DNA from 4 places in the Dechloromonas denitrificans genome. Region 2 is predicted to be linked to each of the others. Evidence: riboswitches for the same ligand, from Rfam matches in the RefSeq annotation. Region 2 holds a riboswitch; each other region holds the start of a gene.

Region 1 (5,680 bases), 590 kb from region 2:
CGGATTGGCCGTGTAGGTTGTCGTACCGATCTTGCCGCTACGATAAAGCTCGTAGACGGAGGGCGCGCGGAAGGCAGAACCGTATGACGTGCGCAGGGCAAGGGCCGAATTGACTTCAAAGCGCAGGGCCAGCTTTGGGTTCCAGGCTTCAGCCGTCCGGCTGGCGTAGTTTTTGTAGATATTGCCGCTGGTCCAGCCCGGGGTCTCGATATGACCGTTCGAATTTTTCCAGTAGTCGTAACGCAAGCCGAGATGCGCGAGCAGGCGATCGCTCAGTTGCCATTCATCCTGAGCATACAGGCCGAGAGAATTGGTTTCTCCACTGACGTTGGCGTAGAGATTGCCCCGGCTTGATGCATCGTGCCAGTTACTCAGCGTGTATTCGCTGTTGTTTGCCCGGTCGTGGCGCCATGCGCTCCCCAGCGTGATGCCGTGGCGATCCAGCTGACGTGTCCAGTAAGCATCAAGCAATTCGCTGCGGGCGGGAGAGTCGCTGATCCGGCTGGTGCTGGGGGTGATGAAATAATTGCTGCTGACATCAATATAGGCGGCACTGATCTTGAGCAATCCGCCCAGCGTTTCGATATCGCCGCCTAGCGAGTAGATCTGCCGTTCATAAGCGCCCGGGCTGGCCATCCAGGTCGAACAGATGGCTGTTGTCGGCGTACATCCGTTCCAGTTTGTCGTGCCATTGCTGTTTCTGAGATAGCTTTCCGGGGTGCTGTTCGAGTATTCATAAGCTTGGCGCTGCCAGCCGGCGCGCCATTTATTCAGGCCGCCCAGGCGCTGTTCGAGTTTGATGTACTCGCCATTTTCTTCCCAGGCCGTTGCTCCTTTATTGCCAACGAGATAAGCATTGACCCCCTTGTTGCTGCTGGTCTGGGTCCAACCGCTGACGGTGGCGCCAGGACTGCTTGTTGCCGTGACATTTTCATTGCGATAGCCGGCGGTTGCCATCCAGTTGCCGCCAATCAGGACCGACAGGCCATTATCGAACAGCGTGCCGCCCATCAAGCTGATCCGGCGCGTGTCTTCCGGTGCCGTCCCACGTGAAAAAGGTGCGCCGTAACCAAAACTGGCGTTGAACATCGGTGCTTTCGGCATCAAGGTGGTGAAATTCACCACGCCGCTCATCGCCGTCCCGCCATAGAGTGAAGACATCGGGCCGACCATGACTTCTGCCTGGCGGAGTATTTCGGTCGGCATGCCGGATAAATTGACGCTCCCGGCGTAACCGTCGTTGACCGGTACGCCGTCGACCATGACCAGCATCCGTCGTTCGTCCGGGATACCGCGCAATGACATGGCCTGGGTCGATTGGGTCGTGCCTCGCCCGGGTTGGATGGTCAGGCTCGGAATGTATTTGACGACATCGCTCAATCGGTCGTTTTTGCGGCTGTTCAATTCATCCTGGCGGACAATCTCGATCTGCCCCGGTGCCTTTTCCAGCGGCGTCATGAAACGACTGGCCGAAACAACGACCGATTCCAGTTCGGTCGGCTGGTCGCTGCGCAGTGGTTCGGCAATGGCGTGATGCGCGAAAAGCGAGCTGATGACAGCCGCAGTGTGGGTCAATCGAAAATTCATGGTCTTCCTTCTTCCGGCAGGCGTCCCCGCGAACCAGAATGGCATTGAAAAGGAAAAGCAAGGGATGACAGGTCGGCCGAATAAAGCTGGCGCCACAACCCCGTGGCAATTCCGTGATTTGTTTCAGGCCGGTATCCGGGCTCGCAAGTCTTGACGTACCGCCTTCCCAGGTTTTACCCAGTGGCCTTGAGGTACATCCGCACTCACTTACCGTTGCGGGGGCAGCAGCGGATTGATCTCATCGGAGACGCACCGCTTTCCCGTTTAACTGCACTTGGAGAATCCGCGCGCAGCACCTGACACGGTGCGCATTCTACATGCGCGCTTGCTGCATCGCACTATAAAAGTCGTGCTCATTTCGTATAAACCACTTTGAGAATAAAGGCTTAGTCCTTGACCACGCATCGTTTTTCCCTCTATAGTTCGCGCCATGAATACCGAACTCGAAGCGCTTGAAGCCAAGATTGAACAGGTGGTTGCCCTGGTGCACCAGTTGCGTGCCGAGAACGAGGTGCTGAAAAACCAGATGGCTGCTGCCGAGGCAGAGCGTCTCCACTTGCGTCAGACAATGACGGTGGCGCGAGAGCGCCTTGAAGGCCTGGTCGACAAGCTGCCCGAGGATGTCTGAGATGAGCACCGAAACGAATTTCCTCGATGTCAAAATCATGGGGCGCGAATATCGCGTGGCCTGCAGTGCCGAAGAGCGCGATGCGCTGCTTGCTGCGGTCGACCTGGTTGACAACAAAATGCGCGAAATCGCCCAGCGCACCAAAAGCACCATTGCTGAGCGCGTGGCGGTCATGGCTGCGCTCAACATCGCGCACGAACTGCTGGCCGGTCAGGCTGCCGGTGGTGTCGAAGGCGATGCGGAATCTGTTGATACTTCCGAGACAAAGCGTAGAATCGATCACATGGGAGCACGAATTGATTCCGTGCTTGCGCCCCAGCAGCAACTGGACATCTAGGTCATTTGCTGTTGACCCCGGCGCCGCCCGCCGAGCGTCCCCTGCGGTGTTTGTTAAGACCATATATTCCTTGAACCAATGCTAATTGGCATCGGTTGCGGACCATACCGCTGCTGTTGTGAGTGCCTCTCAGTCAGGCGTTCCTGATGCAGCTGGAAAGCGACCATTCTGGACCCCGGTTCAGGATGCCGGTCTGACGGCACTTGCGGGGGCCTTTTTTTGGCCTGGCGATGACTATTTCTCGTGATTTTTCGATGGCAGTCCCCGATCAAGCGGCTGTGCAGTTCTGGTTGATGAAATCGGAACCCGACGAGGTTTCGATTGATCATCTTGCCGCCGAGCCGAATATTCCCTTTCCGTGGTTTGGCGTCAGAAACTATCAGGCGCGCAACTTCATGCGCGATGCGATGCGGGTCGGTGATCTGGCGTTTTTCTATCATTCGGGCTGTGCCGAACCAGGGATCGCCGGGGTTTGCCGGATCGCTTCGGCGCCTTATCCCGATGCAACCCAGTTTGACGCGGTCAACCCGTATTTCGACCCAAAATCCAAAGCCGATTCGCCGCGCTGGTTATTGCGTGATGTCATCTTTGTGCAAAAGACGCGCTATTTGCCGCTGACCGAACTGCGGGCTTGTCCGGAACTTGCTAACATGCGCCTTCTTGCCCGCGGCAACCGCTTGTCGATTACACCGGTAACCGCTGAGGAATGGGCTTTTATCAATCGGCGTCTGGTAGAAAACTGATGACACTCTGGTGGTTGACCTATCCCCTGCTGGGGATTTTTGGCGGCTTTGTGGCCGGCCTGTTTGGTGTCGGTGGCGGTCTGACCCTGGTTCCCTTCATGTACATGTTGTACGTCGCCCAAGGCTTTCCGCCCGAGCATGTGATGCACCTGGCGCTAGGTACTTCGATGGCGACCATCGTGTTTACGTCGATTTCCAGCATGCGCGCTCATCATGCGCATGGTGCTGTCCGCTGGGATGTCGTGCGCAACCTTGCTCCGGGTCTGGTGCTTGGGACTTTTGGCGGATCGCTGTTTGCCGGCCTGGTGCCAACCGGGCCGATGACCATCATTTTTGTCGTCATCGTCTACTACGCCTCGGCGCAGATGATGCTCGATTTCAAACCGCATGCCCATCGTCAGTTGCCCGGACCGCTCGGCTTGTTCAGCGTGGGTGGGGTGATTGGCATCATTTCCAGTCTGGTTGCGGCGGGCGGCGGGTTTCTGTCGATTCCCTTCATGCTGTTCTGCAACGTTGCCATTCACTCGGCTGTCGGGACTTCGTCAGCCCTTGGTTTTCCGATCGCAGTTGCCGGAGCGATCGGCTATCTCGTTGCCGGTTGGAACGATGCAGGTTTGCCGCCCTATACCCTGGGCTATATTTACCTGCCGGCTTTTGTCGGCATCGTCACCATGAGCATGCTGATGGCACCGGTTGGTGCCCGGCTGGCTCACAAACTGCCGGTCAAAAAACTGAAACGGGCTTTTGGCGGCTTTCTGGCCCTGTTGGCCAGCAAGATGCTCTACAGCCTGATCGGTTGAGCTAGCTGCCGGCGTTGAAGTCGCGCAGTGTGGCGACGAGGTCGGCGAAGCGCTCGCCCTGAACCGTGACGTGGGCGCGCAGTTGGGCTGCCGCCAGATCGCTGTCCCCCTTGATGATCGCCTCGACGATGGCCAGGTGTTCGTTGAACGAGGTCGCCATCCGGTTGCGGACACGCAACTGTAGTCGTCGATAAGGGCGCAGGCGGCGGTGCAGTGCGGTGGCCTGTTCGACGAGGAAGCCGTTGTGGCTGGCCTCGTAGATACGCTGGTGAAAGACTTCATTCAACTGGTAATAAATGTCCGGCGTGTTTGCATCGCGCGCCGCTTCGCAGGCGCGGTGCGCTTCCTGTAATGCCAGTTGTTCGCCCGGAGTGATCCGGCGTGCAGCCAGTCGGCCGCACATGGCTTCCAGTTCAGCCATCACTTCGAACATTTCACAGACCCGGTCCGCCCCCACTTCGGGAACTGTTGCGCCGCGCCGCGGCCTTATTTCAATCAAGCCGACCGACGACAACTGGATCAGTGCTTCGCGCACCGGTGTTCGCGAAACACCGAAAGTATCCGCCAGTTCCTGCTCGTCCAGTCTTGTGCCTGGCGGATAAACCCCGGTCACGATGCGTTCCTCGATCAACTCGCCAAGGCGCTCTGATTGACGGGTGGTGGCAGGAATGTCAGCAGGGCTGTTCATGATTGATGCTCCGGCATATTGCAGTGGTTCAATTATACGAAATTAGTTGACCAGTATTCAATCATTGCCTATCTTGTATACACAACGGTGATTTTTGAACACAAAATAAAAGTGCGGCCCGCCTGATATCAGGATAAGCCAGCCAGTGAGGTTTCACCGTATTCGTTATTTGTTCATTCATCTGGAGGAGACAATCATGAACGAAACACGGCGCAATATCCTTAAAGGCCTCGCCGCCAGCCCCGCTCTGGCCCTTTCGCCCAATCTGCTGTGGGCGCAAAGTGCAGGCGAACTCAAAATATCCCACCAGTTTCCGGGGGGTACGGCGACAGAAGGTGACTTCCGCGATCGCCTGTGTCGTCGCTTCAGTGCCGAAATAAATAAACGGACCAATGGCGCCTTGAAAGGCACGGTCTATCCGGGGTCGTCACTGATGAAGACCAATGCCCAGTTCAGCTCGGTGCGCAAGGGCGCCCTCGATATGACGCTGGTCCCGCTGTCCTATGCCGGCGGCGAAGTGCCAGAAACCAATATTGGCTTGATGCCGGGTATCGTGACTTCCTACGAGCAGGCAGTGAGCTGGAAAAAGGCCGAAATCGGCAAGGCGCTGAGCAATATCCTGGCCGACAAGGGCGTACTGATCGTCAGCTGGATCTGGCAAGCCGGCGGTGTGGCCAGCCGGATCAAGCCGATCATCGAACCGGAAGACGCCAAGGGCCTCAAGGTTCGGGGCGGTAGTCGCGAGATGGATATGGTATTGAAGGCCGCCGGATCGACGGTGTTGACCCTGCCTTCCAATGAAATTTATGCGGCGATGCAAACGGGGGCGCTCGATGCGGCGATGACTTCATCGACCAGCCTGATTTCCTTCCGTCTGGAAGAGGTCGGCAAGGCGCT
Region 2 (5,680 bases):
CCTTGTCGATCCCGGCCGTCTTCCTGGCTGCGAGCTATCCTTTTACCAAGCGCTTCCTGGCCATTCCGCAAGCGTATCTGGGGATTGCCTTTGGTTTCGGCATCCCGATGGCCTACGCCGCACAACTCGGTCAGGTGCCGGCCGAAGCCTGGTGGCTGCTGCTGGCCAATGTTTTCTGGGCGGTCGCCTACGATACCGAATATGCCATGGTCGACCGTGACGATGACCTGAAAATCGGCATCAAGACGTCGGCGATTACTTTTGGCCGGTTCGATGTGGCAGCGGTCATGGCCTGCTACGGCATGACCTTGCTGCTGCTTGGCTGGATTGGCCATGGGCGGGGTTGTGGCCCGGTTTTCTTTCTGGCGCTGGGCATTGCTGCCGGGATCATGGCGGTTCATTACCGCTGGATTCGTCGGCGCGAGCGCATGGCGTGCTTCAAGGCTTTCTTGCATAACAACTATGTCGGCGCGGTGATTTTTGTCGGCATTGCACTGGATTTCTGGCTCAAATGAAATATCACGACTTGCGCGACTTCATGTCGCAACTGGAAAAGACCGGTGAATTGAAGCGTGTCACGGTCGACGTCGATACGCGCCTCGAAATGACCGAGATCTGCGACCGCGTGTTGCGCGCCGAGGGGCCGGCCATTCTCTTCGAGCAGCCGGTCAGCGGTTCGACCCGGCACGACATTCCGGTCCTCGCCAACCTGTTCGGCACGCCCAAACGCGTTGCGCTCGGCATGGGCGAGGAGTCGGTGCAGGCCTTGCGCGAGGTCGGCAAGCTGCTCGCCTACCTGAAGGAGCCGGAGCCGCCGAAAGGCCTCAAGGATGCCTGGGACAAGCTGCCCATCCTCAAGCAGGTTTTGAATATGGCACCGAAAACGGTGTCGACCGCGCCGTGCCAGGAAATCGTCTGGGAAGGCAAGGATGTCGATCTGGCGCGCCTGCCGATCCAGCATTGCTGGCCGGGTGACATCGCACCGCTGATCACCTGGGGCCTGGTCGTCACCAAGGGGCCGCACAAGAACCGGCAGAATCTCGGCATCTACCGCCAGCAGGTGCTCGGCCCGAACAAGGTGATCATGCGCTGGCTGGCGCATCGCGGCGGCGCACTCGATTTTCGCGAGCACCAGCTGGCCAATCCCGGCCAGCCTTTCCCGGTCGCCGTCGTGCTCGGCTGCGATCCGGCGACCATTCTTGGCGCGGTAACGCCGGTGCCGGATTCGCTGTCGGAATACCAGTTCGCCGGCCTGCTGCGCGGCGGCAAGACCGAACTGGTCAAATGCATCGGCTCGGCTCTGCAGGTGCCGGCCTCGGCCGAAATCGTGCTGGAGGGCGTGATTCATCCCGATGAAATGGCGCTCGAAGGGCCGTATGGCGACCACACCGGTTACTACAATGAGCAGGCCGAATTCCCGGTCTTTACGGTCGACCGCATCACGATGCGCAAAAAGCCGATCTACCACAGCACCTACACCGGCAAGCCGCCCGACGAGCCGGCCGTGCTCGGCGTTGCGCTGAACGAAGTGTTCGTGCCCCTGCTCCAGAAGCAGTACCCGGAAATCGTCGATTTCTACCTGCCGCCGGAAGGCTGCTCGTACCGGATGGCCATCGTCAGCATCAAGAAGGCTTACCCCGGCCACGCCAAGCGCATCATGTTCGGCATCTGGTCCTTCCTGCGCCAGTTCATGTACACCAAGACGATCATCGTGGTGGATGACGACATCGACATCCGCGACTGGAAGGAAGTGATCTGGGCGATGACGACGCGCATGGACGCGACGCGCGACACGACGCTGGTCGACAACACGCCGATCGACTACCTCGACTTCGCATCGCCGGTGGCCGGCCTCGGCTCCAAGATGGGCCTGGATGCCACCAACAAGTGGCCGGGTGAAACGACGCGCGAATGGGGGCGGCCGATTGTCATGGACGACGGCGTCAAGAAGCGAGTCGATTCAATGTGGCAGGAACTAGGCCTTTAGGATGGATTGACCCACAGCGCACCGCCTTGAGAGAATCCGCGCTCCTGTTGGAATCGAAATACGGAACACGGTGCAAATCCGTGGCGGGCCCGCCGCTGTAACCGGGGACGAAGACTGCATGGTCGCCAGACCAGCCACTTGCGAGGCTTACCTCGCCGGGAAGGCGCAGCGCTTCGGCTGATCCGGAAGCCAGAAGACGATTCGATTCCTGACTGGAGCCAAGGCAAGGGCTCCGGCTGACCGCATGCGAAAAACGTGTGGTCAGCCGGGGCCCTTTTTGTTTTTGTCTTCCCGAGGAGTGGAAAATGTCCCAGATCGTCTCTCAAGTCGCGTCCAACGCCGTTGAAACCCAGCCGGCCACTGCGCAGCAAGCGCAGCCTGTCGCCCCGACCATCGCCATCCGCAAGAGCTGCAATCCGGACGGTATCGGCCTGTCGCACTATGTGCTGATGGACCGGAAGGCGGCCAAATGAACGCAGTGCTCACCGAGCGTGCCGCCCGCGGCACGCTTTTCCAGCCGGTCGATATCGGCCACCCGGTCTATGCTGCGGTGACCGATCCGCAAACCGCCTTCTGGGCGCTGGTCGACAAGACCCGGGCCCACGAAGCCGGCCGCGATCCGGCGCTGCTTGCCGCCTACGGCGCCAAGGCCGAACAGTTCGCGCAGGAGCTGCATGCCTTGCGCTTCGGCCTCAAACCTTCCGGCGTTTATTTGAACCCGACCGAGCGCTGCAATCTCAACTGCACCTACTGCTACCTGCCCGATACCCAGCGCAGCGGCGGCAGCCACATGCCGGTCGAGACGCTGCTCGCCTCGCTCGGCAAGCTGCGCGACTACTTCCGTTCGGTGATGCCGCCCGACCGCAAGCCACGGGCCATTTTCCACGGCGCCGAGCCGCTGATGAACGCGCCGGCCGTCTTCGAAGCCATTGATGCCTTCGCCGACGATTTCGTCTTCGGTCTGCAGACCAACGGCACCTTGCTCGACGACAAGGCGCTCGACTTCCTGACCTCGCGCAATGTCAGCATCGGCCTGTCGCTGGATGGTCCGGTGGCGGACATTACCGACGCCACCCGGCGGACCTGGGGCGGCAAGAGCGTGCACGCCAAGGTGCTGCGGGCGATGGAGAAGCTGCGCGGCTACGGCTCGTGGAGCGTCATCACGACCTGCACGACCGAAAACCTGCCCTACCTGACGCGCATGGTCGAACTGTTCCATGCCTATGAAGTGCCGACCTGCATGCTCAACACCCTGCGCTGCACCTTGCCCGGTGCCCGTGGGGTCAAGCCGGCCGACGGCGACATGGCCAAAGCCTTCTTCGCCGCGATGGACCGGACCTATGAGCTCTACCAGGAAACCGGGCGCAAGCTGATGGTGGCCAATTTCGCCAATATCCTGATCGGCATTCTGGCCCCGACGGCGCGTCGGCTGATGTGCGACATCTCGCCCTGCGGCGGCGGCCGTGCCTTCTTCGCGCTGGCCGCCGACGGCAGCCTCTACCCGTGCAGCGAGTTCATCGGCCTGCCGCGCTTCAACGGCGGCAGCCTGCTGACCGGCGGCGTCGAGGCGGCGCTAGCTTCGGCTGCCTTCAAGGAGGTGACGACGCGTGACGTCGACCGGTTCAGCCCGTGCGGCGACTGCGCGATCCGCCACTTCTGCGGCTCGCCGTGCCCGGCTGAAGCGGTCGAGATGAACGGCGGCATGGACAAGATCGGTGCCTTCTGCGATTTCTACAAGGAGCAGGTCAATTACGCCCTGCGCCTGATCGCCGACGGCAAGGCCGATGACTATCTGTGGGACGGCTGGGACGAGGGGACGGAAACCGTTTTTGCGCTGAGTTGAGTCCGAAGGGGGAGGGCGCTTTAAGATGGCGTACTCTCCCTTTTTCGCTGGTGCTGCTGTCGATGACTTCCCCGCTTGCCATTTATCCGACCGATCTGACCTCGCCGCAGCATGCTCTAGCCTTCATCGACTTGCTCGAACACTACGCCCGTGACCCGATGGGCGGCGGCGAGGGGCTTGCCGATTACGCCAGGACGCATCTGGTCGAACAACTGAAAAACTTGCCGACTTTCCACGGTGCACTGGCGTTTTTGGGCAAAAAACCGGTTGGCCTGATCAACTGCTTTACCGGCTTTTCCACCTTTTCTGCCAAGCCGCTGCTCAATATTCACGATCTCGTCGTCCATGCTGATCTGCGTGGCCAGGGCATCGGCCAGGCGCTGCTACAATGGGCCGAAATGCAGGCTCGGCAACTTGGCTGCTGCAAGCTGACGCTGGAAATTCTTGCGAATAATCGCCCGGCCATGCGGTCGTATGAGCGCGCCGGTTTCGCGCCCTATGTGCTGGACCCGGCTGCGGGCCAGGCCTTGCTTATGCAGAAATATCTTCAGGAGGTTTGAGTCATGTCGGAACCCGTTGCCGTCGTTGAAGTGAATGGCGTGCGCGCCTCGCTCGTCCAATTAACCCACTTCATCTATGGTTTGCACGCCATCGCCGTTTTTGTCGGCATCACCTCGGCGGCAACGGTGGCCGGCGGTTTCGTCTTTGGCTTGCCTTCGCTCTGTGCCGTCTTCCTCAACTACCTGAAACGTGGCGAGGTGCGTGGTACATGGCTGGAAAGCCATTTCCTGTGGCAGATCCGAACCTTCTGGTTCACGCTGCTCTGGCTGGTGGTCTATGGCCTGTTGATCGTGACGATTATCGGTATTCCGCTCGCCTGGATCCTGATTGCCGTGCTGGGTCTGTGGGTCGGCTATCGCGTTATTCGTGGCTGGGTTGCCCTGTTTGGCGAGCGTTCGCTAGGCTAGACCGGGTCGACCGCAGCAGCCGGCTGGCCGGTTTGTTCCAGTGGTAGCGTGAAGCGAATTCTGGTGCCGCCCTCGGCTTGGTTCAAGGCGCAAATATTGCCGCCGTGGGCATGGAGAATCTGCCGGCAAATTGCCAGGCCGAGGCCGGTACCGCCGGCGCCCGTGCGAGTCTTGCTGCTTTGGATGAACTCATCGAAAACGGCTTCCAGTTCTTCCGGTGGTATGCCGATCCCTTGATCGCTGATTTCGATCGTCAAGCCGGCTACGGGCGGATCGCCCGGGTCTTTGCCAGGAAGCTCGCCCGGTTTCGCCGTTAATTCGATCATGCTGCCGGCCGACGAGAACTTGACGGCATTGCTCAGGATGTTGCGCAGGACCTGGCCGAGCTTGAAGGCGTCGCAAACCAGCGCAAGCCCTTCGGGCAAGGGGTGAATGGTGAGTTCGATGTCTTTTGTCTGGCGCAGGACTTCGATGTCGCGCACAGCATCGCGAATGATCTGTTCGAGTGTTGTCCGTTGCATGTTGAAGGACATTTTGCCCGCCTCGAGCTTGGATAGATCGAGCAGGTCGTTGATCAGCACCATCAGCCGCGATGCACTGCCGACGATGTGCTCGAAATAGGCATTCAGTTTCGGCAGTGGCGCCGAATCCCCTACGGATTTTTGCAGGCCCAGCCCGCCGAACGACAGGATGGCGTGCATCGGTGTGCGCAACTCATGGGAAATGTTGGTCAGGAAGGTGCTCTTGGCACGATTCGCGGCTTCGGCCGCTTCCTTGGCCTGAATTGCATCAGCCGTGCGCATTTCGACCAGTTCCTGCAAATGGTTGCGGTGGTTTTCCAGTTCGATTTCGACCAGTTTTCGCTCGGTGATATCGATCCGG
Region 3 (5,680 bases), 1.6 Mb from region 2:
GAGCCGTGGCCGACGAGAAGCAGGGTGGTGTCGTTAATCATTGGGTTTCTCGGTTGCCTTGCGGAAGCGGTGGGTGAAGCTCGGGTCGTAGAGCTTGGAGCGGATCAGGTCGGGCCAGTCGGCGGCGCCCAGGGTCGGGCTGGCGACGATCATTGCCTGGCTGGCGATCTTCTCGTCCTGGCACTTGCGTTTGATGTCCTTGATCGTGCCGCGCACGATCTTTTCCTCATCCGGCCAACTGGCTTTCTGGACGACGAGAATCGGCGCATCTTCCGGCCAGCCGGCGGCGAGCAATGCTTCCTGAACCTTGTGCAGCAGCGTGATCGACAGGTAGATGCACAGAGTCGATTTGTGTGCGGCGAGGGATTCGAGATCTTCGCCCGGCGGCATCGGCGTGCGGCCGGCAACGCGGGTCAGGATCACCGTTTGCGTCACTTCGGGCAGGGTCAGTGTTTCGCCGGCCGCAGCCATCGAAGCCATCGCCGAGGATACGCCGGGAACGACGGCCCACTCGATGCCGGCGGCGGTCAGTGGGCGGGTCATTTCGATCAATGCACCGTACAGGCCGGGGTCGCCGGTCTGCAGGCGGATCACCGTCTGGTGCTTTTCAGCAGCGCAGATCAGCCAGTCGGTCATTTCCTCCAGCGTCATGTCCTTGGAGTCGCGGATGTCGCAGCCTTCGGGGGTAAACAAGGTTGCCGCCTGATCGACCAGTGAACCGGCAAAGAGCACGGCTCCTGACTGTTCGAGCAGCTTGCGGCCTTTGACCGTGATCAGGTCGGGGTCGCCGGGGCCGGCGCCGATGAACCAGATTTTTCCGGGCATTTATTGGCTCCCGGCGCGGTCGACCGCGAAAATCAGCTTGTTTTGCATAAATTCTCCTTGGTGGAGTCAGTGGCTGCCAGCAAGGCCAGCAGGCTGGTGGTGCAGCGGGGGCGCGGTTGGCTCGGCAGGATGCCGCGTTCGACCAGGCTTCGATGCAACACGATGGTTTCAGGGAGTGGCAGGCCGGCTGCCGCCAGCATCTCTGCCTGGCTGGCGAGTTCGCTTGCGGCGAGCGATGCCATGCAGCGACCGTCGGCCATCACATGGATGTGTTCGGCCCAGCGGTAAGCGAAATCGATGTCGTGCGTCGCCAGCAACAGCGTGATGCCGCTTTGCTGCAGGCTGTCGAGTGTCTTTTCGAGTTCTTTCTGCATGGCAGCATCGAGGCCGGCCATGGGTTCGTCGAGAATCAGCAACTCGGGCTGCATGGCCAGAACCCCGGCAATGCAGACCCGCTTTTTCTGGCCGAAACTGAGGTTGTGTACTGCTTTGTCGGCCAGCTCGGTCAGGTCGACCAAGGCCAGTGCGGCGGCGACTCGCCGTTCGACGACATCAAGCTTGAGGCCGAGGTTGAGCGGGCCGAATGAAACATCGTCTGCAACGCTGGACGAGAATAGTTGCCGGTCCGGGTCCTGGAATACCAGCCCGACCCGGCTGCGCAGGTGGCGCAAGCCACTGCGGTTGTACTCGACCGGCTTCCCGGCATAGTGAACGACGCCGGAGGACGGTTTGAGCAAACCGTTGGCGTGCTGGAAGAGGGTCGTCTTGCCGGCGCCATTGGCGCCGATCAGGACGTTGCGTGTGCCACGCCGGATACGCAGCGAGCACTGCGCCAGGCCGCGGCTGCCATCCGGGTAGCGATAGGTGACCTGGGCTAGTTCGAGCAGGATGTCGTTTTGTTCGGGCATCACAAGGCGATCGCCATCAGTATCAGCAGGCTGCTGGCCAGCACGGCGACCAGGCAGTCGCGCCGGGTGTTGGCGTAAGATTTCTCGATAAATCGCAGCGGCCCATCGTTGTTGCGTGCCTGTGCGGCAAGGTGAAGATCGTGGGCGCGTTGCCAGATTTGCAGGCTCAGGCTGGCAGCCAGTTCGCCAAGCGAGCGCAGCGAGGTTCCCGGGGTGGCATAACCGAGGCGCGCGGCCTGGGCTGTGTGCGTGCTCTGGCATGCGTCGGAAAAAACGAACAGCATGCGGTGGCAGAGCAGCATGATGTCGAGCAGCAGGGGCGGAGCCTTGAGGCGTTGCAGCAGACCCAGCAAATCGTTGAGTGGCGTGCTGGAAACAAGGAACAGCAGTGCGGCCAATGCCCCCAGCGAACGATTGCCGAGCGCGATGATTGGCCCGCTGGATTCAGGTATCAGGACGATATGCGGCAGGCTGCTGGCAGGGTTCGTTTCGAACGAGAACGCCAGCGACAGGCAACCAGGGATCAGGAACAGCGCAGCTGGGACGGCCACACGCACATACGAGCGCCAGCCAACGCCGGGGCCGAGCAGGCTGGTGGCGATCAGGAGCAGGGTGATGCCTGCTGCGGTCAACGGCTGCCGAACGGCAAAAACCGCGATCAGGCCGCCAATCGAAAAAATGCTTTTTGCGGCCGGCGAGACGTGGCGCCAGCGATTGTTCGCTGCCATTTGGTCAATCAGCATCGGGTTGCTCCACGGATTTTTGCTGATCGATTCGCTGCTGCTTTTCGCGGCTGAGCGAGACTCCCAGGTAGTAACCGATGAAGCCGGCGCCCAGTGCTGCCTGCAAAGCAAACAGCAGTGACGCGATTTCGCTGCTGGCGGGTTGCAGCAGCGGCGTAAACCAGGGCTTGTAATCCGGCGATATCTGGCTGATCAAGACTCTGGCCTTGTCATCCGTCCCCGTGAAAATGCCTGACGGCTGGCTTGCGTCGGCCGGTATCGGCGCTTTGACCAGCCAGAGCGGCAAGGCTGCGAGCAAGACAACGACCAGCAAAAGCAGTGCATTCTGATGTCGCTTCATGCGCCGCTCCGCTTTGCGGGCAAAACAGCCATGTCGCGCAACTCTTGCGGATTGAAGCGTGCCAGGGCGTTGAAAATCACGACGCTGAGCAGCCCTTCGCTGATCGCCAGCGGTATCTGGGTAATGGCAAAGATGCTGGAAAATTTGAGCAGGGCGCCGCTAAAACCGCTGACTGAGTCGGGGAATGCCAGTGCCAGCTGGACGGAAGTGGTCAGATACGTGAATAAATCGGCCAGGGCCGCAGCACAAAATACGCTGATAGAGAACGAGCAATGCAGCCCGCGCATCGTGCGAAAGGTCATGCTGGCCACCAAGGGGCCAACGATTGCCATCGAAAAGACATTGGCGCCAAGCGTAGTCAAACCGCCATGGGCCAGTAGCAACGCCTGAAACAGCAGGACAACCGTACCAATCGGGGCCATCGCGACGGGGCCGAAAAGCAGCGCGCCCAGTCCCGTACCTGTCGGGTGCGAGCTGCTGCCTGAAAGCGAGGGGAGTTTCAGGGCCGACAACACGAAGGCGAAGGCAGCGGCCACCCCGATCAGCATGCGCTGTTCCGGCTTGTCGCGAATACGCTTGCCAAGCGCCAGCAGGCCCCAGCCAATAAACGGTGCAGACGCCAGGCTCCAGCCAATGGCGTGCTCGAAAGGCAAAAAGCCCTCCATGATGTGCATTCTTCTCTCCCACAGCGAGAAATGGCAAACAGCAACAATGCGGGGAGAAGTACAGATCGGAAGAAATATCGCCGGCCAATGCCTGCGCAAATCAACAGAACCTTTCCCATCACCCCGGGGATTGGTACAGCAGTTGATTTAGGCCGGTCTTCTGGCTCGCCTTCAATCTAGTTTGCCAACCTTCCCGTGCGAACACAGTGGCGTAGGGCAAATTCGTCAGGCTTACAGCAGCGGGGGCTGCGCCGGAATGGTTGAGCTGTTGGCTCGAACGTCACCGGCTTCCCGTTTCACCCGCCCCACGACTGTGGAGCAAGGCACCTAAAACGGCGCGAGTATAGGCTGATCTGATTGCAATTGCATAGCGCAATTTTGCCGCTCTGCGGGTGGCGGGCGATTTACAGGCAATAAAAAAGCCACGGTTTGATCCGTAATGCAGTTCAGTTAAGGCTCTTTTAGGTGACGAACGGCGTAACGAGCCGGTCTGGCTTTGACGACACGGGGGCATTTTCGCCCCCGTCGTTTTTCCACGATAGCCATCTGCAACTGCAAACGCAGGCGCGCCAGATGGGACGGCAGTTTCCCCGGACTCATTCCCGCCGCCCAGATCAGTTCGTGCTGGATGATGTGCAGTGCGCGCAGGAAGCTCAGATCGGTCGGAGCGACGCGCGCTTCAGTGGCCGCCTTGGCGATTTCAAGTCTGATCAGGTTGTAGGCAATTAAGGCCCCCCAGATTTCCTGATTGACCCCTTCGGGCAAACGCGAGCGCAAGGTCAGCGCTTCGCCCAGCATCGATTGCTTGAGCTCGCGGTAGCTGGTTTCAATTTCCCAGCGCCGGCGATAGCAGTCCGCCAGATCCTGCGCTTTGAAGCGGCGGCGATCGAACAATGAGGTCAGCAGTACCCGGCTTTGACCATTGGCCGACTCGACTCGAATGGCACGGGCCTCCCAGGCCTCGGGCAGATCAGGGGCCTTGACGCGCGCTTGAGGAGATATACGCAAACGAACCCGACAATCCTCGGGCGTTCCCGACAGGACTTCGTATTGCGTGTTGGACTTGGCGGGGATCAGGTAATGCCGCTCGGTGCCCGCAGCACTCAAGCCCAACAATATTTCCGCAGAAACAAAGCCCTTGTCGAAGACGGTCAGGGAATGGTCCTCGATCCGACCGATCAGCGCCTTGGCGTAAAGCATTTCGTTCTGGCCGTATTGGCCAAACTCGATGGCCGAGACCAGATGGGTGGGCAGTGCCGTCAGGCTGACGGCACGCACCTGAGGATAGGAGGCCACTTTGCCGCTGGCGTAGCGTTGGGCACCAAAGAATTCGCGGTTCTCGGGGCTGTCCGGCACCCGAAAGGTGGTGCCATCGACCGCCCATAGCGAAAGTCCCTTCCACTGATTCGCGACCTTCTCCTGTGCGCACCAGGCTTGGGCCGTTTGCTCGAACAACCATTGCAGCGGGGCTTGGCCAAGGCGAGCCCGCGCCTGCGTGATCGCACTCTTGCAGACCGCCTCGATTCGGGTGTCGGGCAAGGCCAGATCCAGGGTGCTGAGTACTTCTTCCATCGACTGGCGACGAAACAACGCCAGGGCGATCACCAGCCAGACCACTTGCTCCGCCGGCAAACGACGGCGGCGAACACTCGCCACCCCATGCGCGCTGAGCGCCTGCTCAATCCACTCATACGGCAAATGAGCCGCCAGACGATCGAATCCGATCGTCGGCATGACATCTGTCGTAATGGAGAGCTGGCTGGACAACATCGTTCGCCACGTTAACCATTCGGCGAACTGTCCACAAGCCCCAAAATGAAAAATGCCGCTCACCTAAGTGAACGGCATTACGGTTTGATCCGTGGCTTTTGGATTCAAGCGGGGCGTGCTTAGTAGGTGCCCGGCTTTTTCTTGAATTTGCTGCGGTCGCCATCGAACTTGCGTTCGCCACCGCCATCCTGGCGTCCTTCGTCCGGACGCAGGTTGATCGGGACGCCACGAACACGGGTGCGTTTCAGGGCGTTGGCAGCTTCGCCCGGCATGCCGGCAGGCAGTTCGACCGTGCTTGATTCTTCGTAGAGCGCGATGCGACCGATGAAGCGGCTTTCAATCCCGGCTTCATTGGCAATGGCGCCAACGATATCCTTGACCTGAACGCCATGCTCCCGACCCACATCGATCCGGTAACGAATGACATCG
Region 4 (5,680 bases), 300 kb from region 2:
GCAGCCGGACTGCCACTATCACTGAAGTAGGGTTATTCTTCGTACTTTAATGCGGCGGAGGAACCATGCAGCGCTTGCTCGACATTCTGGCCTCCGGCATCCATGACACCAAGAATCAGCTGTTCGTCGCCGAAGCGCTGATTGCCGCGCGCGAAGCCGAACACCGCATCGATCTCGGCGAGGCACGCTACGCCATTGAAGCGGCCGCCGAGCGCCTGTCGCGCACGCTCGCCAGCTATCGGCTGCTCCGCCACGGCGCCCAACTGGCCATCGTACCAACCATCATTGGCGATCTTTGTGCCGAAGTCGGGCTGGCCCAGAAAGCCCACCTTGCCGCCAACGGCATCACCCTGAGCATCGATTGCCAGGCACCAGATGCCTGGCCGCTGGACCGTGACCTGATGACCGACATGCTCGGCAACGCAGTCCAAAATGCCGGCCGCTTTGCCCGCAGCCAAGTGCGCCTGACCGCCAGCGAATGCAGCGATGGCCTGCATTTGTTGGTCGAAGACGACGGCCCCGGCTTTGCCAATTTTCCACCTTCCAGCGGGACCGGGCTGCTGCTGGCCGAACGGCTGGCCCGGCTGCACTGCCGGCAGGAGCGGCATGGCAGCTTGCGCCTGAGCAACGACAGCCGGCTGGGCGGCGCTCGTTTTGAGTTGTTCATTCCGTAGATGAGCGATTACAGCAAAAAGCGTTTTCTCGTCATTGACGACCAGCCGCTGGCCCGCGACGCGCTGCGCAGCATCGCCCAGACGGTCGGTGCCTTCGCCGTCGAATTCGCCTCGAATTACCAGGATGCGATCTACCGCATTCGCAACAACGTACCGGACATCATCCTCTGCGACTACATCCTCGGCGACGGTCGCTCCGGCCAGCAATTGCTCGAAGAATTGCGCCGCTTCAACCTGCTGCCGGACGAAACCATCTTCATGATGGTGACCGGCGAACAATCCTACGAACAGGTGGTTTCTGCGGTTGAGCTGGTGCCCGACGACTACATCATCAAACCTTTTTCGCCCGACAAACTGCTCTTGCGGCTCAATCGGATTGTTCAGAAAAAGGATTTTTTCGCCGCTTATTACCGGGAAAAACGCCAGCAGGAATACCAAAAAGCACTGGCTATCCTGGCTGCGCAGCGCGATAGCGAAGCTGGCCGTCCCTACCGTTTCGAAATTCTTCGCCAGCAAGCCGAAGTGCTGCTCGCCACCGGCGATTCAAGCTCGGCCGAAACGGCTTATCGCCGGATTCTGGAAAATTACGATTTCCCCTGGGCCAGAGCCGGCGTGGCACGCTCGCTGCACCAGCAGAACCGGCTGACCGAAGCGCGCGAGGAAATTGATCGCGTTGTCGCCGGCACGCCACACTTCTTTGATGCCTCGGACATCAAGGCCAGCATCTGCATGGCCCAGGGCGAACACGAAGAAGCCCAGAAGGTGCTCGATGAAGTGGCCAAAAAAACCCCGCGCAACTATGTCCGCAAGCGCCTGCTGGCCGAAGCGGCAACGCTCAATGGCGACAGCGAGGCGGCTCGGGCGGCGATGGCCGATGTCATTGCCAACGACACCATGCCCGGCGCCGTTTCAGCCGACGACCAACTGACCCTGGCCCGCAGCTATGTCGATGCCGGCGACCTGATTACCGCCGAAAAAGTGCTGGTCGGCATTCGCGAATCGGAATTGCAGAACCTGAGCCTCAACGAACAGGGCAGCTACGCTTCACTGCTCGCGCTGGCCTCGCCGGATCGCGGCAAGAAACGCTTTGCCGGTCTTCGCCCGGCTTTGCTCGCCACCGAACTCAGCGCCACAGTGCGACTCGATGTGATGCGTGCCGCACTCTCGGTCGGCGATCGTGAGCTGGCCGACCGCCATACCGAAGAACTAATGAGCAGTCCGGATGCCAAAAAGGTGTTCGGCAGCATCCGCAAACATTACGCACTGCACGGCCGGGAAATGGATTTCCGCGAGATCCAGCGCCAGGTCGCGCTCAAGCGGATTCATCACGAAGAGCCCAAGCCGGCCGGCTGAGGCAAAGTCCGGCCAACGTGTCTTAAAGCGGCAGGAAAGTCGCCATTTTTTGCCAGTCGAGCGCCGCTTCCACTGAATCGGCCAAGCGGTCGAGATCGGCTTCGCGCCGGGCGGCAAAATCGACCTGCCCGCTTTCCTGCAAGCCGGCCCAGGCAAGTAGCGCGGTCAACGCCTCGGGATGATCGAAAACGCCGTGGCAATACGTCGCAAAGACCTGGTTGTCGGCTGAAACCGCCCCATCCGTCCGGCCATCGGCCAGTTGCACCGCGACCTGAGCCAGAGCATCGCCGCGCGTCACGCCCAGGTGAATTTCGTAGCCGGTCATGGCCGGATTGCCCGGCAACGCAAGATGGCCGCTGACATTGCGCAACTGTTTCTCGGTTTCCAGCGTCGTTTCCAGATCGAGCGCCGCCAGCCCCGGCGTGCTGCCCGGCTGGCCTTCCAGCCCGAGCGGATCGTGAATCATCCGGCCGAGCATCTGGTAGCCGCCGCACAGGCCGACGACCTTGCCGCCGTAACGCAGGTGTTTCTGGATCGCCGCCGCCCAACCCTGCTGGCGCAGCCAGTCGATGTCGGCACGCACCGCCTTGGAGCCGGGCAGGACGATCAAATCGGCGGCCGGCGGCGTTTCGCCCGGGCCGATCCATTGGAAATCGACTTCCGGGTGCAGGCGCAGCGGATCGAGATCGTTGTGATTCGAAACACGCGGATAAGCTGGCGCGATCACTTTCAAACGGGCCGCTTTTTTACCGTCGACCGCAGCGGTGGCAATCGCATCTTCCGCGTCGAGCATCAGGCCGTGCAAGTAGGGTAATACGCCGAGCACCGGCTTGCCGGTACGCTCTTCAAGCCAGGTCAGGCCGGATTCCAGCAGCGAAATATCGCCGCGAAAACGGTTGATCACGAAACCCTTGACCCGGTTCTGTTCGGACGGCGAGAGCAGTTCCAAGGTCCCGACCAGATGGGCGAAGACGCCGCCACGATCGATGTCGGCGACGATGATCACCGGGCAATCGACCGCTTCGGCAAAGCCCATGTTGGCAATGTCGCGCGCCCGCAGGTTGATTTCGGCCGGCGATCCGGCGCCTTCGACCATCACCGCGTCGTATTGCGCGGTCAACCGCCCCCAGGAGGCCAAAACGGCCTGCATCGCCCGTGGCTTGTATTCCTGGTAGTCGCGCGCATTGAGGTCCATCGCGACTTTGCCGTGAATGATCACCTGCGACTTCTTGTCGGTCGTCGGCTTGAGCAGCACCGGGTTGAAATCAGTATGCGGCAACAGGCCGCAAGCCAGCGCCTGCAGCGCCTGGGCCCGACCGATTTCGCCACCGTCGACGGTGACGGCCGAATTGAGCGCCATGTTCTGCGGCTTGAACGGCGCGACATTGATCCCGCGACGCTTGAGAATCCGGCATAAAGCCGCGACCAGCGTGGATTTACCGGCATCCGACGTGGTCCCCTGGACCATCAGTGAAAAGCAGGACATAGCGACCAAATGTGAAAAAAGTCCGTAATTATGGCACCATCAGCCCCGCCCATTTGTTTGGGCGAGTGTCTCCGGGTGCCGTTCAGCCAACACTGGACGGAGAATCGGGAAGGCGGTGCAAATCCGCCACGTGCCCAACGCTGTAAGGATGACGGGCGATGCATCAGGCCACTGGACGGGAATCCCGACCGGGAAGGCGCATCGCCAGGCTGAATCCAAGTCAGAAGACCGGCCGGGAGGCAAATCACAGGCTGTCAGGCCCGGCAGTCCACATCTTTCCAGAAGGGGAATCCATGGAAAACCAAGCCACACCAATGGCACCCGCCTTTTCCGATGCCGATCGGGCTGCCGTCTATCAAGCCATTTTCAATCGCCGCGACGTGCGTGGTCAGTTTTTGCCGACGCCGGTGCCGGACGATGTCCTGAGTCGCGTATTGATGGCAGCGCACCACGCCCCTTCGGTCGGTTTCATGCAGCCGTGGAACTTCCTGCTCGTGCGCTCCAACGAGGTCAAGCAACGCGTCCATGCCATCTTCGACCAGGCCAACCAGGAAGCGGCCCGAATGTTTCCGGACGGCAAGCGTGAGATCTACAGCAAGCTCAAGCTGCAAGGCATTCTCGAAGCGCCGATCAGCCTGTGCATCACCTGCGACCGGACGCGTACCGGGCCGGTCGTCATCGGTCGCACGCACATCCCGACGATGGATCTCTACAGCAGCGTCTGTGCCGTCCAGAATCTCTGGCTGGCCGCCCGTGCCGAGGGCCTGGGCGTCGGCTGGGTGAGCATTTTCAATGAAGCCGAACTGCAGGACGCGCTCGGCATTCCGCACCATATCGTGCCGATTGCCTACCTGTGCATCGGCTATGTCAGCCATTTCCACGACAAACCCGAACTGGAAAAAGCCGGCTGGCTACCGCGTTTGCCGATCGAGGATCTGGTCTATTTCGAGCAATGGGGAGCCACGGATTCCGGCCAGAACGAGCCGTTGACCGCAGCATTGCGTGAAATGCAGGCCGACATTCAAGGGCCAGGCATTTTCCCGAAATGAACCTCAGCATCGACGCCTTTGCCATGCCGCTGGCCGCCCTCGCCGCTGTCCTGCTCGACCGTGTACTCGGCGAGCCACGGCGCTGGCATCCGCTGGTCGGCTTCGGCAATCTGGCGTCGATGCTGGAAAAGAAACTCAACAATCGACACATCTCCAGCGGCCTGCTCGCCTGGCTACTTGTTGTCGGACCATGGGTTGCACTGGCATTCTGGCTGCGGCCATTCGCGCCCTTTGCCGTCGATGTCGCCCTGCTCTACTTCGCCCTCGGCGCGCAAAGCCTGGCCGAACACGCCGAAGCCGTCGCCCGGCCGTTGCGCGAAGGCCGGCTGGACGAGGCGCGGACGCGGGTCAGCTGGATGGTTTCCCGTGAAACATCGCAACTCGACGAGTCCGGCGTCGCCAAGGCGGGCGTCGAATCGGTGCTTGAAAACGGCAACGACGCGATCTTTGGCACGCTGTTCTGGTTCGCCCTGCTCGGCGGGCCCGGCGCACTGCTCTTCCGGCTGGCCAACACGCTGGATGCGATGTGGGGCTACCGCACCGAACGCTACAACCTGTTCGGGCGCTTTGCGGCACGTTTCGACGATCTGCTCAACTGGCTGCCGGCCCGCCTGACCGCGCTGACCTACGCCCTGCTTGGCCGGACGCGCAATGCGCTGGCTTGCTGGAAAACCCAGGCGCCGGGCTGGGAAAGCCCGAACGCCGGGCCGGTCATGTCAGCCGGTGCCGGCAGCCTCGGCGTGCTGCTCGGCGGCGCGGCGATGTATCACGGCCAGGAAGAAATCCGCCCGCCGCTCGGCACCGGGCCGGCCCCGCTGGCCGCTGATCTTGGCCGGGCGATCACCCTGATCCAACGCAGCCTGTGGCTGTGGCTGGCCGTCTTTTTCATGATTGGAATCCTGCATGCTTGAGCATGGCGGACGCCTGCGCCAAGCCGCAGTCCGATACGACATTCCGCTCGGCGACTGGCTCGACCTGTCGACCGGGATCAACCCGAACTGCTGGCCGGTGCCAGAAATGCCGGCCGATTGCTGGCTCCGCCTGCCGGAAAACGACGATGGCCTGGAAGCGGCCGCCGCCGCCTACTACGGCAACAGCAATCTGCTGCCGGTGGCCGG

Evidence for each region. Region 2 has a riboswitch for cobalamin ahead of cbpA (modified peptide precursor CbpA). Riboswitches for the same ligand answer to the same signal wherever they lie in the genome.
Region 1: it holds a riboswitch for cobalamin, as region 2 does, so the genes downstream of both, KI614_RS15600 (TonB-dependent receptor) here and cbpA (modified peptide precursor CbpA) in region 2, are expected to answer to the same signal.
Region 3: it holds a riboswitch for cobalamin, as region 2 does, so the genes downstream of both, KI614_RS10840 (energy-coupling factor ABC transporter permease) here and cbpA (modified peptide precursor CbpA) in region 2, are expected to answer to the same signal.
Region 4: it holds a riboswitch for cobalamin, as region 2 does, so the genes downstream of both, bluB (5,6-dimethylbenzimidazole synthase) here and cbpA (modified peptide precursor CbpA) in region 2, are expected to answer to the same signal.

Annotation. Positions count from the first base shown of each region.
Region 1 is NZ_CP075187.1:3,299,396-3,305,075, reverse strand. It holds gene KI614_RS15600 (TonB-dependent receptor) at 1-1,587, opposite strand, end outside; cobalamin riboswitch at 1,696-1,902, opposite strand; gene KI614_RS15595 (hypothetical protein) at 2,018-2,215, shown strand; gene KI614_RS15590 (cell division protein ZapA) at 2,217-2,552, shown strand; RNA gene ssrS (6S RNA) at 2,588-2,768, shown strand; gene KI614_RS15580 (EVE domain-containing protein) at 2,846-3,295, shown strand; gene KI614_RS15575 (sulfite exporter TauE/SafE family protein) at 3,295-4,095, shown strand; gene KI614_RS15570 (GntR family transcriptional regulator) at 4,097-4,783, opposite strand; gene dctP (TRAP transporter substrate-binding protein DctP) at 4,980-5,680, shown strand, end outside.
Region 2 is NZ_CP075187.1:430,162-435,841, forward strand. It holds gene ubiA (4-hydroxybenzoate octaprenyltransferase) at 1-515, shown strand, start outside; gene ubiD (4-hydroxy-3-polyprenylbenzoate decarboxylase) at 512-1,987, shown strand; cobalamin riboswitch at 2,019-2,208, shown strand; gene cbpA (modified peptide precursor CbpA) at 2,293-2,460, shown strand; gene cbpB (peptide-modifying radical SAM enzyme CbpB) at 2,457-3,830, shown strand; gene KI614_RS02120 (GNAT family N-acetyltransferase) at 3,893-4,390, shown strand; gene KI614_RS02125 (DUF4870 family protein) at 4,394-4,798, shown strand; gene KI614_RS02130 (CHASE domain-containing protein) at 4,795-5,680, opposite strand, start outside.
Region 3 is NZ_CP075187.1:2,282,761-2,288,440, reverse strand. It holds gene KI614_RS10865 (sirohydrochlorin chelatase) at 1-38, opposite strand, end outside; gene cobM (precorrin-4 C(11)-methyltransferase) at 34-825, opposite strand; gene KI614_RS10855 (energy-coupling factor ABC transporter ATP-binding protein) at 858-1,733, opposite strand; gene cbiQ (cobalt ECF transporter T component CbiQ) at 1,733-2,476, opposite strand; gene KI614_RS10845 (energy-coupling factor ABC transporter substrate-binding protein) at 2,466-2,816, opposite strand; gene KI614_RS10840 (energy-coupling factor ABC transporter permease) at 2,813-3,490, opposite strand; cobalamin riboswitch at 3,614-3,827, opposite strand; gene KI614_RS10835 (IS4 family transposase) at 3,932-5,251, opposite strand; gene KI614_RS10830 (DEAD/DEAH box helicase) at 5,371-5,680, opposite strand, start outside.
Region 4 is NZ_CP075187.1:129,183-134,862, reverse strand. It holds gene cobU (bifunctional adenosylcobinamide kinase/adenosylcobinamide-phosphate guanylyltransferase) at 1-30, shown strand, start outside; gene KI614_RS00635 (ATP-binding protein) at 66-674, shown strand; gene KI614_RS00630 (response regulator) at 675-2,027, shown strand; gene KI614_RS00625 (cobyric acid synthase) at 2,050-3,513, opposite strand; cobalamin riboswitch at 3,570-3,765, shown strand; gene bluB (5,6-dimethylbenzimidazole synthase) at 3,807-4,562, shown strand; gene cbiB (adenosylcobinamide-phosphate synthase CbiB) at 4,559-5,473, shown strand; gene cobD (threonine-phosphate decarboxylase CobD) at 5,466-5,680, shown strand, end outside.